4 regions of the uncultured Intestinibacter sp. genome follow, and region 1 is predicted to be linked to each of the others. Evidence: riboswitches for the same ligand, from Rfam matches in the RefSeq annotation. Region 1 holds a riboswitch; each other region holds the start of a gene.
What was found. A riboswitch is a leader RNA that binds a small molecule or an ion and turns the genes downstream of it on or off. The one in region 1 is predicted to bind cobalamin.

Region 1 (3,220 bases):
GTTGTAAGTAAGGCATTGACAAATAAAGAAAAAACCATCCCCGCTAATATTATTGTATTATTGGACATGGTTTTGTCAATTTTACTAGAAAATAATATAACTAAATAAACTGTAAAAAGTCCAAATATAAATCCAACAAACGGAAGTGTAAAACCTCCTATTACAGGAATTGTTACTCCTGTTACAATTACAAGACCTGCTCCTAAAGATGCACCTGATGATACACCTAATGTATATGGTGATGCTAGTTGATTTTTTAATATCGATTGTACAACTGCACCACTAGTAGCCAAACACCCTCCTACTAAAAACGCCAATAAAACCCTAGGCAACCTAATCTTCCATATAATAGATACGTCCTTTGGCATTACACCGTCTCTAAGAGGTATATTTATCAATTTATTTGCGATTATAGATATAGTGTCTAACATACTAATATTGGAACTCCCAATGGAAGTTCCAATATAAATAATAAATATAAGTATAAGTATACTAATTGCACACTTTGTTCTATTTGTCTTTGTATTCATCTGGGTATACAGCTTTTGCCATTTCTTTTAAAGCTTTTATTATATTTTGTGTTGGTCTTGAAGATGAGTTTGCATCTATAGAATATACTGCTTTATCTTTTACTGCAGTTATGTTTTCCCATCCAGTTCTACTCATTATTTCTTCTGTTGGATTTTCTACATAGTTAACGTTAGTTAATATAACATCTGGATTTGCATCTATTACAGCTTCTTCACTTGGTGATATCCAAGCATCTTTATCTGCAAATATATTTTTTGCACCTATTATTTGTATCATTTCATTTATGAATGTGTCTTTTCCTACACTGTATAATGTTGGTGCTGGACCTATTTCAAAATAAACTGTCTTTTTATCTTTTATTTTGCTGCCTATTTCTTTTATTGATTCTACATCTTTTTTCATAGAATCGATTATTTCATTTCCTTTATCTTTTTCATTTACAAGTTCAGCTATGAACTCTATGTCTTTATATATACCGTCTATACTGCTACTACTTGGTATATATACAACAGGTATACCTGCATCACTTACTGATTTATATGGATCTTCTGATGAACCTACTTGGTTATATCCTGAAGCTATTACTATATCTGGATCTAACTCAACCATTGCTTCTGCATCTGGATTTTGGAAGTCCATTAATTTAGTGTCTTTGCTTAAACCTTCAATTCCTTCTGAGTATGTATCTGCTGCTATAATTTTATCAGCTAATCCCAACCCAACTAATATTTCTGTATTTGATGGTGCAGTAGATATAATTTTTTCGATTTTTGTTGGAACTTTAACTTCGTTACCAGCTCTGTCAGTTATTGTTTTTTCGCTTTCGCCTTTACTACACCCAACAGAAAATATAAGTGTTAAACATAGTAAAATTGATAATAATTTCTTTTTCATATGAATTCCTCCTCATATACCTTTTTTAAAATTTTTAAAGCTTATATCAAGATTAATCCAGCCAGGGTTTTACCATAATTTGACTATAATCTCCATATATTTTATGATTATAGCAGAATTACAATTTTTTTTGTAACTATATTTTAAAATAAGCAATAACATTTTGTTATGCTTTTACGATATTATTTTTCAAAATTATAAATTATATGTATCTTTTGCAAAAAAAGAAAAACTAACACAAGGTTAGTTTTTCTTTTAAAATACCGTTCTTATTTTAAAGTAAAATTCTCCACCCCGAAGATTTTCTTATTGTATATAAGGCAGGTCTCCTGGCTTAGCTTCATCCCATTTATTCACCTTCCCGCAAAATAGCAGTGGTTATCGAATAAATAGTCAGCATCACAGTAACGGGGGCTGCGAAGGAATCTCACCTAGCTTCCCTATTAATCTAAATTAGAACCTCTATACCTTTATGCTTTCACGTAATTATAACATAATCTAACATTATTTTAATAGAGTAAAAAGCAACTTCGAATAACTACCATAAAATGAAATTTATGTAAAATTATTTTTCTTCATAGAAAGATATATTTTTTATTACTATATCGAATGTACCATTTTCATTTTTTCTAACACTATATTTCATAGGGTCTTCAAAATCTGATAAATTTGCTTTTATATCAAATCCATTATCTGTTTTTATACTTCTCTTTTTAAGTTTCTTTTCAACCCATTTTTTATCAACTGAAAAGTTTTCAGTTAATCCTTTGTCTTCCATGTGTTCTTTGAAACTTTCTTTTAAATCTTTATCGATTATATTATTTTGAACAAATTCCTCAACATTTATTTCTTCTTTTTCTTTTAATGTATAATTAAGCATACTTCTTATATCTTCTGCTTTTTTCATATCATCTGAAATTGCATTTGTTATCCAATTTTCTGCTGTTGTTTTAAATACTTTTGTTTTATATTTATCATCTTCTATTTTTTTAGCATTTAAAAACGCTGTAACAAACTTTGTTTCTAGTTGTTCTTTTTCAGCATCTTTATCTAATAGTTTAAAATGATATTCATCATTTATACCACTAAGACCTACTAATGCACATTGTTTTGGACGCCCTGTCTCAGGTATTCCAATTTCATTTGATACTATTTGTATATTAAATTTATCTTCTACAAATTCAATTGAATGTGTATAAAGTTTTTTATACTCTAATCTCATTATAGCTACATTTTTTTCATCTTTTACACTGTATAGACAAATAGCTAAGTCACAAGAGTCCATCTCTTCACTTTGTTTCATAATTTCAAATAAATATGCCGCTATTTCTTTTGAATTTTGTAAGAATGTATCTTCGTCATATATAATTTGCTCACAACAGTTTTTAACAATATTATTGTTATAATCGTTAAATTCAGCTTTTCTTAAATCGTCGTCTTTTGAAACTCTGTTTATTATTTTTTGGAAAAATTTATCCACTTCTAAGCTGTTTCTACATTCGTAGTCATTTAATATAGGACTATCGCTATTTTTATCTAGTACGTGTACTATGGATTTATGTATAATCATTTACTTCTCTCCTTTTATCTTAATTTTTCAATTAGCATCTTCATATCATCAGGAATTTCAGCTTTAAACGCTAAAACTTCTTTTGTTCTAGGTTGTTTAAACTTCAGACCATATGCATGTAGAGCCTGTCTTTTTATTAGATTTTCATCAACATAACCATATAGTTCATCTCCTATAATTGGATGGCCTATATGTGCCATGTGTACTCTTATTTGGTGAGTTCTT
Region 2 (3,220 bases), on a different contig from region 1:
GCTTATAACAGGTATAGTATATTCTTCTATATTAATTATATTATTTGGAAAATTTATTTTCTTACAACCTATTGCGACAATTATAAAAGTTTTAAGTTCTATTATATTTATAATAGTATTTGCATTATTGTTTAAAAAACATATATATAAAAAGATTGATGGTGTAACTGGAGATATACTAGGTTGCACGATAGAACTTGGAGAAGTATTTTTCTTAATATATACTTATATGCTAATTTCAGTAATTTAGCATTGTAAGGAGAAGAAAATGAAAAAATTAATTTTAGTACGTCATGTACTTACAGAAGATAATAAACTTGCGAAACTCTCTGGTCATATAGATAGTAAAGTAAGTGAAGAAGGAAAGATACAAATAGAAAAAATAACAGGCTTTTTAAGTGATGAAAAAATTGATAAGATATATACTACGACGTCAAGTAGAACTAAAGAGACTGCAAAATATTTAGCTAAAATAAATTCAATAGAAATACAACAGAGTAAGGATTTACAAGAAATTAACTTTGGAGATTTTGAAGGAAAAGACTTCAAAGAAATTCAAAAAGATTATCCTGATGAATTTAACAAAATGATAGAAGAAGGATATGAATATACATATCCAAATGGAGAAAGCTTGGTTGATTGTTTTGAAAGAGTATCAAAAGAAACACAATTTATTTTAGATGAGTCTGATGAAGATGAGACAATCTTAATATGTGCTCATGCAGGGACAATTAGAAATATTTTAACATATTTAATTTCAAATAGTTTTGAATACCATTGGAATTTTAAAATCGACAATGCATCTATAAGTATTGTTGAAATTGATAATGGATTTGCTGTTATTAATAAGTTAAATGAAACAAGTTTTTTAAAATAGAATATTAGATTAATTTTTCTCAGGGAAAAAGGTAAAAGCCTTTACAGCCCCCGCTACTGTGAAACGGATGAAACTATAGAAACCACTGTTTGAGAAAATGGGAAGGTGTAGGAGTAGGATGATGTTAAGTCAGGATACCTGGATTAATTAATTTATTAGAGTTAAAATCTCGGGGTGAAGATTTTTTTATAAATACAAAAAATCCTAATCTCGTTATTAGGATTTTTTTGTTAGTTTTCTAAATATATATACGATAAATATAGATTTATTTTAGTTAATATATAGCGCTACAAATAATAGAAGGGGAAGAGGCTATGAGTAAGAAAATAATGTTTCAAGGAACTGCATCCAATGTTGGGAAAAGTACAATAGTTACAGGTTTAGGTAGAATATTTAAACAAGATGGATATACTGTAATTCCTTTTAAATCTCAAAATATGGCCCTTAATTCATTTATAACAAAGGAAGGACTAGAGATGGGAAGGGCCCAAGTTTCACAAGCAGAAGCATGTGGATTAGAACCAATAGCAGATATGAACCCAATATTACTTAAACCATGTGGCAACAATAAAAGCCAAGTTATAGTAAGAGGAAAGGTAGTTGGAGATATGACTTCTCTACAATACCATGAATATAAGTTAGAGTTAATGGATGTATTGAGAGATATATTTAAAGAATTTGAAGAAAACTACAATATAGTTGTTATGGAAGGTGCAGGAAGTGCAGCAGAAATAAACTTAATGGAAAGAGATATTTCCAATATGGGAATGGCAAGAATAGCAGATGCACCAGTAATATTAGTTGGTGATATTGATAGAGGTGGCGTTTTTGCATCACTTGCTGGAACAATGCTTTTATTAAGCGAAGAAGATAGAAAGAGAGTAAAAGGGGTAATAATAAATAAATTTAGAGGTAGAAAAGAGCTTTTAGATTCCGGAGTAAAAATGTTAGAAGAAATAATAAATGTACCTGTATTAGGTGTTGTACCTTATTGTGATATAAAAATAGAAGATGAGGATAGTGTAACTACGAGATTTAAAAAGCAAATGGCGAGAAATGATATACATATAGAAATTGTTAGAACGCCACATATGTCTAATTTTACAGATTTTAATATATTTGAAACTCAAGAAGATGTAAGTATTAGATATGTAGATTATGGAGAATCTCTAGGAAATCCTGATATAGTAATTATTCCAGGTACTAAAAGTACAATAGATGATTTAATGTTTTTAAGAAATAATGGTCTTGAAGAACAAATAAAGGAATTACATAGAAGAGGAAAATTAGTTATAGGTATTTGTGGTGGATATCAAATGCTAGGTAAAAAATTAAGAGACCCATATCATGTCGAAAGTGATCTAGAGGAAGTTGAAGGGATAGGTCTTCTAGATACTGAAACAACTTTTGAACTAGAAAAGATAACAACTCAAGTTAAGGCAATAATAGATAAAGATTTAAGTGGATATTTAAATAATTTAGAAGGTAAAAAAGTTAAAGGATATGAAATACATATGGGCGTTACCAATAGAGGTAATGAAATAAAAAATCTATGCACAATTACACAAAAATTAGATGAAAAAGTTAATTACACAGAAGGAAGTGTAAACTCAGAGTGCAATGTTTTCGGAACATATCTTCATGGAATATTTGATGATATAGATTTTACTAGAACTATATTAAACAACATAAGAGAAATGAAAGGTCTAGATAAAATAGACAGTAAAGTTAAATCATTTAAAGAATTTAAGGATAAAGAATACGACAGATTAGCAGACTTCTTAAGAGAACATCTTGATATAGAAAAAATATATCAAATAATGCAAGAGCACGAAGAAAGTAAAGGACAATAGGTGGTAGAGATGAAGAAAATATTAATTGCAGGGACAAATAGTGGTGTCGGAAAGACAACTATTTCATTAGGTATAATGCAAGCACTTACAAAAAGAAAACTACAGGTACAACCATTTAAAGTTGGACCAGATTATATAGATCCTTCTTATCATACTTTTATAACAGGAAGATATTCTAGAAATTTAGATTCCTATATGCTTGAAGATGAAAAAATAAAGTATATAGTAAAAGAAGCATCTAAAGATGCTGATATAGCAGTAGTAGAAGGCGTAATGGGATTATATGATGGATATGGAATAGATTTAAATGATTGCACAAGTTCATATACATCAAAAATGTTAAAAGCACCAGTTATATTAGTCATAAATGCAAAAGCTATGGCCGCATCTTCTGCAGCTATGGTTTTAGGATATAAAATGCTAGATACTGATGTAAATATAAAAGGTGTTATAACTAATAATGTAAAAAGTGAAAGTCATTACAATACTT
Region 3 (3,220 bases), on a different contig from region 1:
TTATGAGAACTATAAAGCGTAGAAGTATCGACTTAAACAAAATAGACCTTTTAAATACTGTATCTAGAGATTTTGTTCAAAACCCTGAAATGACAACTGATGAAGCGATTAATAAACTAAAAAAAATAGCTACTTTACCTCCACCATATGGAATAATTTCTTTTTATGCGGGGACTGCAATTTCTTCTGCATGTTTCGCTTATTTAATAGGTGGTACAAGTATAGCAGATTTTTTACTTACATTAATAATCTCAGTTGTTGGAACTATTATATATAATGGAATAATGAAACTTAACTCTATGGCATTTATGGCTACATTAGTATCTTCATTTGCAATAGCTACGTTTGGGGTTGCTTTTTGTCAGATTGGAATTTTACATGACCCTAAAATGCTTATAGTAGGTTCTATAATGCCTCTACTTCCTGGAGTTGCTTTCGTAAAAGGGCTTAGGGATTTAATATCTGGTGATTTAGTTTCTGGTGTTTCTCGTGTATTTGAAGCATTTTTAACAGCAGGAGCTATAGCTGTAGGAGTCGGTGTTGTACTTGATTTTTGGATTAAAATTGGAGGTTGATTAAATGACTATTAAAGATTTAATAATAAACTTTATATTTTCATTTGCAGTTACAGCAGGTTTTTCTATATTCTTTAATGCACCTAAAAAATCACTTATTCCATGTGGTATAGTAGGTGGTATAGGATGGTGTACTTATGTTGTTATGGCTAACTCAGAATATATTTCAAATGTATTTTCTATGGTTATAGCATCTGCTGTTGTTTCATTATTTAGTGAAATTTTAGCTCGTAAATTAAAATATCCAGCTATAAACTTTATAATACCTGGAATACTTCCACTTGTGCCTGGTCTTGGATTATATAATACTATGTATTCATTAGTTCAAAAAGATTATGCACTTGCTGTATCTACTGGAACGGATTCTCTATTTAAAAGTACTGGAATAGCAATCGGAATTCTTATAATTACATCTTTTACAAAAACTTATTATATACTTGTTAAAAAGATGCATTTAAAAAAACTTGAAGAAAAGTTAGAAAAATAGGGGTTTTGTGGCTGTGGTTTATTAATCACAGCTACAAAACCCCTTATATTTAAATTATTCTCACTACTATAGGAATATAATCTCTGCTCTCTCTATATTTTTTATCGTTTTTTCTTAGATAAAGATAGCTTAAAAATGTACATAATAATCCACATAGTCCACTTAATAATTCTATTGGACCGTTAAAGTTTATATTATTAAGTACAAAAAAGCATATAGCTGTCCCTGCAATTAAAAATACTAGTGGCAACATATATGCCAACATAGTTGCTTTCATTACTTTTACACTATCCATACTAACTTCTACGTGATCCCCTACTTTTGCTCCAATTTGATTGTCGACTTCTACTATTAAATCTTGACTTTCTGAAGTTAATTTTGCACATTTACCACATGAAGCACATGCAGAATGTCTTTGCATACGCATTTTAGCAGTTTTATCATCTACTATTTCAACTATAAACCCCTGTTGATTCATAATAGCCCCCCCTATTTTGTGAATTTTTTTATTGTATCCATTAATTCCTTAATTGCCGCTTCACTTTCTTCTTCATTTCCATATTTTATATCATTAGAAACACAGCCCTTAATATGGTTTTCTAGTATCATTGTGCCTACATTATCTATAGCAGATCTAATTGCTGATATTTGAACTAATATATCTACACAATATCTATCATCTTCTACCATTTTTTGAATTCCTTTTACTTGTCCTTCAATTCTCTTAAGCCTTCTATTTAGTGCAGCTTTGTCATTTCCTTTAGCCAATTTTTTTTCACTCATTATTTAACACCTCTTATTAGTGATATATATTATTATATCATTAAAAAAGTGTAAATTTAACTCCTAAAAATTATTCATTTTCATATTTCAAAAAATGGTTTATTATATATTTTTTATTATTTTAAAATCTTACTAATATGTTTAACTTTAAATATCTAAGTTACTAAATATTACACTTTCTTTTTATTAAATTTATCCAATAAAATAAGACTCACAAATTGAATTAATGTTCTTTTATTATTCACAAAAAAAGAACCATTTTCTTCGGTCCCAAAAAAATCTATAATATGTATATTGTCTATTTTCCGCGCGATTATAAATAACCCATATTACAGTATTTCTCTCCCTCCGAAAGAGCATGTATTATTTTAGGCAGGTCTCCTGGCTTGAAATCATCCTACTTGCTTCTCCTTCCCGATTTAACAGTGGAGGTTAAGTTCTCCAAAACCTTAAGCTTTCGTCATTCTTACAGTAGCGGGGGCTGCTGTGGCTTTTCACCACATTCCCTTTTAAGTATTGTTTTAAATACACCTTGAACAATATTCAATTCGTGAATCTTATTCAAAAAATCTATACAACAATGTGTATACTTAATTATATCCTTATTTTACAATTTTTTCAATAAATTATAATACTTTATGATATGCTATTTTATTATACAATATTTAAATAAATTTATTTTAATCATCTTTATCAGTGCTTATATTTTTCATATATTCAAATAGTGTTATATTGTGTGTACTCTCATTTATATCTATTAAATTTGATAAAGTTACACCGACTAAACGTATTTGTAGATTATTACACTGTATATTTCTAAATAGATTGTATATATTTTTTCTTATATCTTTATGTGAGTTTATTCCGTATTCTAGACTTGTACTGCGCGTTATTTGTGTAAAATCCTCAAACTTCATCTTAAGTGTGACTGTTTTGCCTAATTTATTTAAATACATAATTCTATTGCTTACATCTAGGCATAATTCATCTAATATATTTACAAGTTCTTCTTCATCTAATCTGTAATTGTGGTCTAGTGTTGTTTCTGAACCTACAGATTTACGTTCTCTATATGGTTCAACAGGTCTATTATCTATTCCTCTCGCAAAATTATAATAAATATATCCTCTGCTTTTAAACAATTTTTCTAATTCATATAAACTAAGTTGTCTAAGATCATATCCATTATTTATTCCCATAAGTTTTAGTGTTTTAGCAGTTACCTTTCCAATACCAAAAAACTTTTGTATTTGTAATTTATCTAAAAAATCTTGAGCATTATCTGGAATTATTACTGTAAATCCATTTGGTTTATTATAATCAGATGCTAACTTAGCCAGAAATTTGTTGTATGAAATACCCGCAGAAGCAGTAA
Region 4 (3,220 bases), on a different contig from region 1:
CACCGCCAAATCTTCCTAGTGAATAAGAATCAAGCGCAAAATGAACAGGGACATAGTCCATAATTACACCTATATTTTCCCTATGGCATAAATCAATAAAAGCCATTAGATCTTCAGGTTTACCATATCTAGCAGTTGGGCTAAAGAAACCTGTTATTTGGTATCCCCATGAACAATCAGATGGATGTTCACACAAAGGAAGGATTTCTATATGAGTATAGTTATTTTCCTTTACATATTTTATAAGCTCTGGAGCTATTTCCATATAGTTAAACCATCTCTCTGTAATATCTATCGGTTGATTCAAATCGTACTCACTATTTATATAGTTTTCTAATTTTAGGTCATGCCCAAGTTGGTCCGCACTTATACTATTATCAGCTCCTACATTGGCACATTGTTTAATAACTCTTGCCCTTGAAACTTCTTCATTACTTTTATGTTTCCATGAACCGAAGTGAAGTTCATAGATGTTTAGTGGTCTATCTAAGTTTTTACTTCTGTTTTCCATCCAGTTTTGGTCGTTGAATTTATATGTACTTAAGTCCACAATTCTAGATGCATTTTTAGGTCTAAGTTCCATATAAAATGCATATGGATCAGTTTTTTCTACGCAATTACCGTACTGGTCGAATACTAAATATTTATAATACATCCCCAATTTAGCATCCTCTGAGAAGTAAGTAAATATACCACTACTTCCCATTTGTGTCATTTTCCCCTTATTTCCATCCCAATCATTGAAGTCACTTACAACTTGTACTTCTTTTGCATCGGGGGCATAAACCCTGAAAATAATTCCTTTAATACCATTCTCCCTACTAACATGAGCCCCAAAAAACTCATAAGCATCAAACATAGTTCCGCAATAAAAATCATGCATGTTTTTCATATGTTTATCATCCTTTCTAAATATATTTAGTGGGTTTTTATTTATACTTTTATTATATATAAAACCTCTTTATAAGAACAACAAAATTAAGTATAAACCAATAAAAAACTCACTCTTGTATGGTGAAAAGATTTATTGACAAATAATTCCATCTTGTGTTAGTATTTTATCATAGAAATGAATATTATTATGATATTAAGTGGTCAAATTTTATGAGAAATTTGAATAAAAGGAAATTAGGTTAGAATCCTAAGCGATCCGGTCACTGTAATCTAGGGAGCAATACTTAATATATCCATTGCATGCCATTTGTATGTGAGAAGGGAAGTAACGCGTTGATCTGTAAGCCAGGAAGCCTGCTTAATATTAATTTTATTAGGAGAGCTTCCGCGAGAGCACCACCTAAATATCATGATAACCAAGGGATTATTCTATACTTTTTTAATATAAAAGAATTTAATTTTAAGTTTATTTAAAATTTATTTTGATTGAAAGAGTATAAAATGAAATCTTTGAGTATATAAGATATTAGTGGTGTCTACTTTATTTGAAGTAGGCACTTTTTAATTTTAATAAAATTTTATAATTATAGAGAATATATTATATATATTCCTTATAGTTTAAAAATTGGACTCTCCTCAAAATTGAATAAATTTATATATTTCATTTCTAGACTATATTTATTTCTAGTTTTGATAAAAGAGGTATCAAATTATAAGGGGGAGAGATATGCAAGTTACACAGGAAAAAGTAAGTCAAAAAGGTATACTAGAGAAAGTATTTAAGTTAAGTGAGCATGGTACAAATGTCAAAACTGAGGTTATAGCTGGTTTAACTACATTTATGACGATGGCATACATACTAGCAGTAAACTCAAATATGTTAGCAGATGCTGGAATGGATGCAGGTGCAGTATTTGTTGCAACTGCATTATCAGCTACGGTTGCATGTTTTGTTATGGCGTTTTTATCAAATTATCCAATTGCTCTTGCTCCAGGGATGGGACTAAATGCATTTTTTGCATATACAGTAGTTTTACAAATGGGATATACATGGCAAATGGCATTATTGGGTGTATTTATAGAAGGAATTTTATTTATTATTTTAACTGTTACAAATTTAAGAGAACAGATAATAAATTGCATTCCAAATGATCTTAAAAATGCAGTTACAGCAGGGGTGGGATTATTTATCGCTGCTGTTGGAATGAGCAATGCGGGGCTTATAAGTACAGCAAGTGGAACATTAGCATTAGCAAATATGCATGACCCACTTGTAATATTGACAGTAGCTGGTCTAGTTATAGCAGGAATATTAGTATGTAAAAATGTAAAAGGAGCATTATTATTATCTATATTGCTTACATCATCAATTGGAATGATTACAGGTATAGTCGCTTTGCCAAGTGCAATAGTATCATTTAACATTCCATCATTAGCTCCTACTTTTATGCAGGCTTTTACAGTTCCAGTAGAGCAAATATTTAGTTTAGATATGGTGATAGTAGTATTTACTTTCTTATTTATGGATTTATTTGATACTGTAGGATTTTTAGTAGGTGTAGCTGCTAAAGGAGAATTAATCGACGAAAATGGAAAAATACCTAAAGCAAAACAAGCTATGTTGGCAGATGCAATCGGAACTACAATAGGGGCTATGCTTGGTACATCAACAGTTACATGTTTTATGGAGAGTACAGCAGGGATAAGCGAAGGTGGAAAAACAGGATTAACAACATTTACTGTTGGAATATTATTTGTATTATCTTTATTTTTAGCACCTCTATTTATAGCTATTCCATCACAAGCCACAGGAGCAGCACTTGTAATTGTAGGTGTTATGATGGCAAGTTGTTTTAAAGATATTGATTTCGATGATTATACAAATGCTATACCAGCGTTTTTAACATTTATATTAATGCCACTTACTAATAGTGTTGGTGATGGAATAATATTCGGTATAGTATCTTATACTTTATTAAAATTAGTTACTAATAAAAAAGAAGATATAAATATTTCATTAATAATATTGAGTATAATATTTATATGTAGATTTATATTCTTAAAGTAAATGACTCATAGTAAATAAAAATTATAAAAAAGTATTTAAGGGATTTGAATTATAGAGAAAAGCTGTTGCATAAATTGAGGGGATTTTATGCAACAGCTTTTTGATTCTATTTATTTTTGATTTTTAATATAATATAAAATGATTTTATTATAGTAAAAATATTTAAAAGTTTAAAAAAAATATCACAATATATCAAAAAAGATGTAAAATGTAGATATCAGATGTATTTCAAACATACCAATCTATTAGTAATTAAAA

Region 2: another riboswitch for cobalamin. It lies ahead of RDX53_RS03010 (cobyric acid synthase); the one in region 1 lies ahead of RDX53_RS12280 (ABC transporter substrate-binding protein).
Region 3: another riboswitch for cobalamin. It lies ahead of RDX53_RS01365 (metal-sensitive transcriptional regulator); the one in region 1 lies ahead of RDX53_RS12280 (ABC transporter substrate-binding protein).
Region 4: another riboswitch for cobalamin. It lies ahead of RDX53_RS03375 (NCS2 family permease); the one in region 1 lies ahead of RDX53_RS12280 (ABC transporter substrate-binding protein).

What each region holds. Positions count from the first base shown of each region.
Region 1 covers NZ_CABQXJ010000083.1:2,827-6,046, forward strand. The annotation lists gene RDX53_RS12275 (iron ABC transporter permease) at 1-530, opposite strand, end outside; gene RDX53_RS12280 (ABC transporter substrate-binding protein) at 511-1,425, opposite strand; cobalamin riboswitch at 1,727-1,904, opposite strand; gene RDX53_RS12285 (nucleoid-associated protein) at 1,991-2,995, opposite strand; gene RDX53_RS12290 (RluA family pseudouridine synthase) at 3,010-3,220, opposite strand, start outside.
Region 2 covers NZ_CABQXJ010000009.1:5,384-8,603, forward strand. The annotation lists gene cobS (adenosylcobinamide-GDP ribazoletransferase) at 1-250, shown strand, start outside; gene RDX53_RS03005 (histidine phosphatase family protein) at 269-877, shown strand; cobalamin riboswitch at 873-1,038, shown strand; gene RDX53_RS03010 (cobyric acid synthase) at 1,192-2,730, shown strand; gene RDX53_RS03015 (cobyrinate a,c-diamide synthase) at 2,740-3,220, shown strand, end outside.
Region 3 covers NZ_CABQXJ010000004.1:22,906-26,125, forward strand. The annotation lists gene RDX53_RS01350 (threonine/serine exporter ThrE family protein) at 1-575, shown strand, start outside; gene RDX53_RS01355 (threonine/serine exporter family protein) at 580-1,062, shown strand; gene RDX53_RS01360 (SoxR reducing system RseC family protein) at 1,112-1,540, opposite strand; gene RDX53_RS01365 (metal-sensitive transcriptional regulator) at 1,552-1,845, opposite strand; cobalamin riboswitch at 2,199-2,395, opposite strand; gene dinB (DNA polymerase IV) at 2,526-3,220, opposite strand, start outside.
Region 4 covers NZ_CABQXJ010000010.1:30,180-33,399, reverse strand. The annotation lists gene glgB (1,4-alpha-glucan branching enzyme) at 1-892, opposite strand, end outside; cobalamin riboswitch at 1,073-1,271, shown strand; gene RDX53_RS03375 (NCS2 family permease) at 1,622-2,962, shown strand.